2 regions of the Luteibacter sp. PvP120 genome follow, and region 1 is predicted to be linked to the other one. Evidence: predicted binding sites of a transcription regulator. Region 1 holds the regulator's gene; the other holds the start of a gene.
The links. The regulator sigma-54, encoded in region 1, starts transcription at its own class of promoters, with help from an activator protein. The targets are predictions, from matches to a motif close to TGGCACGNGCNTTGC.
Positions count from the first base shown of each region.

Region 2: fliD (flagellar filament capping protein FliD) is a predicted target of sigma-54. The motif match lies at 1,530-1,544, and genes of this name have one in related genera.

Region 1 is NZ_JBSRXP010000006.1:73,369-76,780, forward strand. Features, by position in the region: gene lptA (lipopolysaccharide transport periplasmic protein LptA) at 1-93, shown strand, start outside; gene lptB (LPS export ABC transporter ATP-binding protein) at 98-817, shown strand; gene ACVKN3_RS13225 (RNA polymerase factor sigma-54) at 929-2,419, shown strand; gene hpf (ribosome hibernation-promoting factor, HPF/YfiA family) at 2,542-2,895, shown strand; gene hprK (HPr(Ser) kinase/phosphatase) at 3,063-3,412, shown strand, end outside.
Region 2 is NZ_JBSRXP010000005.1:60,941-64,352, forward strand. Features, by position in the region: gene ACVKN3_RS11550 (flagellin N-terminal helical domain-containing protein) at 39-1,493, shown strand; gene fliD (flagellar filament capping protein FliD) at 1,630-2,991, shown strand; gene fliS (flagellar export chaperone FliS) at 3,012-3,412, shown strand, end outside.

The DNA.
Region 1 (3,412 bases):
CCCGTGCACATGACCTTCCAGCCGAAGAACCCGCCGCCGGGCGCCGCGCCTGCGAAGCCGGCCACGCCTGCCCCCACCCCGAAGAAGCCCTGACCCGATGCTTTCAGCCCAAGGCCTGCAAAAGCGTTTCCGCGCCCGCAAGGTGGTTCGCGACTTCGCTTTTTCCATCAGCGAAGGCGAGGTCGTCGGCCTGCTCGGTCCCAACGGTGCCGGCAAGACCACCTGTTTCTACATGGTGGTCGGCCTCATCCAGGCCGATGCCGGCGTGATCAAGCTCGACGAGAAGGACATCACCGGCCTGCCGATGCACGCGCGCGCCAAGCTGGGCATCGGCTACCTGCCCCAGGAAGCGTCGGTGTTCCGCCGGCTCAGCGTGTCGGACAACATCATGGCGGTGCTGGAACTGCGCGAGGGCATGACCCAGAAGCAGCGCGACGACGAACTGGACAGCCTGCTAGACGAACTCAAGATCGCCCACATCGCCGACCAGAAAGGCATCAGCCTGTCCGGTGGCGAGCGTCGCCGTGTCGAGATCGCCCGCGCCCTCGCCGCACGGCCGCGCTACATGCTGCTGGATGAACCGTTCGCGGGCGTCGATCCCATCTCCGTGGGCGAGATCCAGCGCATCGTTCGTCACCTGAAGGAACGCGGCATCGGCGTGCTCATCACCGACCACAATGTCCGCGAGACCCTGGGCATCTGCGACCGCGCCTACATCCTCAACGACGGCGAGGTGCTCGCCCGCGGCACGCCGCAACACATCCTCGCCGACGAGAAGGTCCGTGAGGTGTACCTGGGACGTGAATTCCGGATCTGATCCACGCCTGGTCGTGACGCGAATTCGGCCGGAACGTCCGGCCTGCGCGGATGCTGGTTGTGCACGTCGCATGGGGTTAGGATGCCATTGAACCCCTAACGCATCGCAGGCATGAAACCCGGACTCCAGTTTCGCCTCAACCAGCAGCTCACGCTGACGCCCCAGCTGCAGCAGGCCATCCGCCTGCTGCAGTTGTCGCAGCTGGAGCTCGAAGCGGAGCTCCGCCAGATTGCCGAAGGCAACCCGCTGCTCGAGTTCGCCGAGGATGCCGAGGCGGAAGCCGATCCGGACGGCGAGTCCACGGACGGGCCGGACTTCGATAACGACTACCCGTCCCGCCAGGAAACCCCGAAGTCCGCCAAGGACGACGAGTCCACCGCCACCCCGTCCGAAGAACTCGCGCCGGAATGGGAGGACGACCGCTTCCACGGCGAGGCGAGCGACTACGGTGGCAGCGCCTCCTCGCGAGCCAGCGGCGGGGGTGACGAGGACGGCTTCGAACCGCAGAACGCCGCGCCACAGAGCCTGCAGCAACACCTGGAGTGGCAGCTCAACCTGTCCCAGTTCTCGCCCCGCGACCACGCGATCGCCACGGCGATCATCCACGCGCTGGATGAGGACGGCTACCTGCGTGATGGCGTGGAGGCGGTGGAAGCCGCCCTGCCCGCCGAGCTGCGACCGGGCGTCGGCGAGATCGAAGCCGTGCGCCAGCGCGTGCAGCGCTTCGATCCCACCGGCATCGCCAGCCTCGACCTGCGCGACTGCCTGCTCTGCCAGTTATCCCAGTTCGCGGCGGAAACGCCGTATCGCGACCTGGCGATCCGCATCGTCAACGAGGAACTGGAACTGCTGGCCCGCAACGACAGCGTCCGGATCGCCCGCAAGCTGAAAGCCGCCGAGGCCGACGTGGCCGCGGCCGCCGCCCTCATCCGCAGCCTCGATCCGCGTCCCGGCGCGGCCCTGGATGCCACCCCCGTGGAATATGTCGCACCCGACGTGTATGCCCGGCGCGAGGGAGGACGTTGGCACGTCAGCCTGAATCCCGACTCCCAGCCGCGGCTGGGTCTCAACCAGCATTACTGCAACCTGATCGCCCGGGCACGCGGCGACGACGCCACCTGGATGAAGGGCCAGTTGCAGGAGGCCCGTTGGCTGCTGAAAAGCCTGCAATCCCGTGCGGAAACCCTGACCAAGGTCGCCGAGGTCATCGTCCGCCGGCAGAGCGCCTTCCTCGATTACGGCCCGGAAGCCATGCATCCCCTGGTGCTGCGCGAGGTGGCCGAAGAGGTGGGCATGCACGAATCGACCATCTCCCGGGTCACCACGCGCAAATACATGCACACCCCGCGCGGCACCTTCGAGCTGAAACACTTCTTTTCCAGCGGCGTCTCTACCGAAGACGGCGGCAGCGCCTCGGCCACGGCCATCCAGGCCATGCTGCGCAAGCTGATCACGGCCGAAGACGCCCGGCGCCCGCTGTCCGACCAGGCGCTGGCCGAAGAACTCCATCGACGCGGCATTCAGGTCGCTCGCCGTACGGTGGCCAAGTACCGGGAAGCGATGCGCATTCCCAGCTCCAGTGAACGCGTACGCGCAAGTTGAGAAACATCGGGGGGAACCCCATCGGCGCGCCACGGTCCCAGGAGTTCAGGCTTGAGGAACGGCACCCCCGTCGTTCCGATCTTGTCGCCCCACGGCGACACCCTCAGCAAGAAGGAGGCGTCATGCAAATCCAGATCAGCGGCCAGCACATCCATATCACCCCCGCCCTGCGCGAGCGCGTGGAGCAGCAAGTCAGCCGCTTCGAACGCCTTTTCGACAACATCAAAGCCCTCGACGTGGTTCTTTCCGTCGACAAGAACGAACACAAGGCCGGTGGCACCCTGCACTGCGCCGGCACCCGCCTGCATGCCGAAGGGATTGCCCGCCTCGAAGACGACAACAAGGGTGACACCCTGTACTCGGCCATCGACGCCATGATCGGCAAACTGGCCGACCAGCTGCGCAAGCACAAGGAAAAACTGAAGGATCACCACAACAGCGAAGGCCGCGACGCACGCGTCGCCAGCACCAGCTGACCCCACCGCCCGGCGGCCGCCCTCAGGCGCCGCCGGGCAAGCCACCGCGCGTTTGATGGCACAATAGCCCCCTGGCCGGCGTTTTCGCGCCGGTCTTGCCATCCAAAGGGATCTCACGCGTGGACCGGCTCACCGCCAGACAACTCTTCGACGGCGTTTACGACCGCATGGCGCTGCGCTGGGCCGCGGGCATGCGCGGTGAGTCACGCGTGCTCGAGCCCAACGCCAAGCAGAGCCGCCGGCCCTCGCTGGTCGGCTACCTCAACGTCATCTATCCCAACAAGATCCAGATCATCGGCACCGAGGAGCTCAATTTCCTCGACGGGCTGGAGTCGCGCCAGCGCTGGGAAGTGATCCACAAGATCGCCGCCTACCAGCCGGCCGCGCTGATCGTCACGAAAGACCAGTCGATCCCCCCCGACCTTCGCGAGGTCGCGGAAGAAACCGACACCCCGCTCTGGCAGAGCACCAAGCGCGGCCATGAGCTGCTCACCTACCTTCAGTACCACCTGGCCCG
Region 2 (3,412 bases), on a different contig from region 1:
TCCGGCATTTCGGTTCCGCTTAAAAAAGGATCTATCCCATGGCAATGACCATCAACACCAATATCATGTCGATGAACGCTCAGCGTAACCTGAGCGCGTCGCAGACCAAGCTGTCTACGGCCATCGAGCGTCTCTCCTCGGGCATGAAGATCAACAGCGCGAAGGACGACGCCGCCGGCCTCGCCATCTCGACCCGCATGACCACCCAGATCAACGGCCTGAACCGCGCGGTGCAGAACGCCAACGACGGTATCTCGCTGTCGCAGACCACCGAGTCGGCCCTCGACGAAGTCACGAACAACCTGCAGCGCATCCGCGAGCTGGCCGTGCAGTCCACCAACGCGTCCAACTCCTCGTCGGACCGCGCCGCGCTCGACGCCGAAGTGCAGCAGCGTCTGTCGGAAGTCACGCGTATCGCCACGCAGACCAACTTCAACGGCATGAAGGTCCTGGACGGCTCCGCCCAGAACCTCAGCTTCCAGGTCGGCGCGAACGTCGGTGAAGTCATCAACGTCAGCCTCAACCAGGGCATGAAGTCCAACCAGGTCGGCCAGCTGGCCGCCGGTTCCGCCACCCCGTCGCTCGTCGCCACGGCCGCTGTCGCCGGCACCAAGGGCACGACCGTCGCTGGCGCCGCCACGACCAACTTCGACTTCTCGACCACCGCGTCGTCGTTCTCGGTCAACGGTCAGACGGTCACGCTGAACCAGAACTACACCAACGCCGCTGGCCTCGCCACCGCGATCAATACCCAGCTGTCGGCCAACGGTTCCGGCGCGTCGGCCACGCAGACCGGCGGTACGTTCACCTTCACCAATACGGCCAACGGCGCGACCTCGCCGACCGTCGGCGGTGCTGGCGCTGCCGCGCTGTTCGGTACCACGACCTCGACGGCCGGTACGGCCGACGTCGCCGTGGGCGATGCCACGCCGATCACGCTGGCTGCGGGCGACCTGACCCTGAAGATCGGCAGCAACGCCGCTTTCAGTGTCACGGGTACCTTCAAGACCACGCAGGACATGGCTGACGCGATCAATTCCAAGTCCGGCGAAGGCGTCAACGCCTACGTTGCCACCGACGGCTCGCTGAAGTTCTCGTCCGCCTCGGCCATCACGGTCGGCGGCACCAAGGCGGCGGCTTCGGGCTTCACCGCCGGCACGGTTGCTGTCTCCACCACATCCACCCTGGCCGATTCCAGCGTGAAGACGGTCGATGGCGCCAACGACACGATCAACCGCATCGATGCCGCCCTTCAGTCGGTGTCCGACCTGCGCTCCACCCTCGGCGCGGTGCAGAACCGTTTCGAGTCGACCATCTCCAACCTGCAGAACATCTCGCAGAACCTGAGCTCGTCGAAGTCGGCCATTACCGACACCGATTTCGCCCAGGAGACGGCGAACATGTCCTCGGCTCAGATCCTGCAGCAGGCCGGCGTGTCCGTCCTTGCCCAGGCCAACCAGAGCCAGCAGATCGTCACCAAGCTGCTCCAGTAACAGCGGAGACACCGCCGCCCCGGGCCATCCCGGGGTTGGCAGGGTAATTGCTTAGTTGTCCATGGCTGGCTCCATCACGGGGCCAGCCGTCGGCAAATTGGCGCCCAGGCAGTGAGGCGTCTTCACGGAGAGTCTCATGGCCACCGGTTCAACCAGCGTCTCGATCGGCTCCAGCTCCATCGACGTCAACTCGATCGTCACCAGCCTCGTCGCCAAGAAACGCGCGGCCAAAGACAGCCAGATCGCGACGGCGCAAAGCAGTACCACCACCCAGATTTCGGCGATCGGCAATTTCAACTCGTCCCTGACGAGCTTGCAGTCCGCCATCAAGGCGTTGAGCGACGGTACGGCCTTCAAGACACAGAAGACCACGATCGGCGACTCCACCGTCCTTACGGCTACGGCCGACGCCACGGCCAGGCCCAGCGTCTATAACCTCAACGTCACCCAGCTCGCCGCGTCGCAGAAGACCACATCGGTAGCTTTCACCGACGCGAAGACGGCGGTGGGTACGGGTACGCTCACCCTCTCGGTGGGTTCGAACACCATGAGCGTCGATATCGCCTCGCCGGCGAACACGCTGCAGGATGTCCGCGACGCGATCAACAACTCCAAGAGCAACCCCGGCGTCAGCGCCACCATCGTGACCGGTACGGATGGCGCCCATCTCGTATTGACCTCGTTGAATACCGGTGCGGCGAACGCGTTTACCGTCACCTCCAGCGGTGGTGACGGTGGCCTGGCCAAGCTCGACTTCGATCCGGCCACGTCCACCCCGACCATCAAGGCGCAGGACGCCTTGTTCACCATCGACGGTACGGCGGCCAGCAGTCCGACCAACACCACGGCCACGGCGATCGATGGCGTCACGCTGTCGCTGGCCAAGATCGGCAGCAGCAGCGTCACGATCGCCAGGGACACCAGCGCCACCAGCACGGCGATGCAGTCGCTGGTCACCTCGTACAACGCGTTCATTTCGACGTACAGCACGCTGACCAAGTACGACTCGACCAACCAGCAGGTCGGCGCCCTCATCGGCGACGCCACGATCAACTCGATCAAGAACCAGGTGTCCACGCTGCTGGGCTCACAGCTCACCGGCGCCACCGCCAGCCCGCGGTCGCTGAGCGACCTGGGCGTCCAGTTCCAGGTGGACGGCACACTCAAGTACGACGCCACGAAGCTGACGGGCGCGCTGGCGGCCAACCCGTCCGGCGTGCAGGCGCTGCTCAGCGGCAGCAACGGCATCGCGCCCAAGCTGGACGCCCTGATCACCGGCTGGACATCCTCCTCCGGCATCCTCACCCAGCGCACCGAGAACCTGAACCAGAAGGTGAAGGATCTGGCCGCTCAGCAGACCGCCTACGATCGGACCATGACCGACTACTCGACCCAGCTGACCTCGCGATTCGGCGCGCTCGACGCGATGATGACCAAGCTCAGCAACACCAGCAGCTTTCTGACGCAGCAGTTCGATTCGCTGTCCAAATCGTCCTGATCGAAGGACAGGAAACCGACATGGCACTTGGATATTCCCGCGGCGCTGGTGCCTACCAGCAGATCCGCACCGGCGGTGGGCTCGAGCAGGCCGATTCGCATGGTCTCATCACCTTGCTCATGGACGGTGGCCTCGAGCGCATCCGTCTTGCGCAGGCCTGCATGGCCACGGGCAACGTCCCGGGCAAGGGCGAGGCCATCTCCAAGACGATCGAGATCGTCGGCGGCCTGCAGTCGGGCCTGAACCACGAGGTGGCCTCGCCGCTGGTGGCCCAGCTCGACGCCCTCTATGACTACATGAGCCGGCGCCTCCTGCACGCCAACCTGCACAGCGATCCGGACGCCCTCGACGAGGTTGCCCGGTTGCTCGGCCAGATCCGCGCGAGCTGGGTCGCCATCCCCGTCGAGGCGCGGCAGATGGC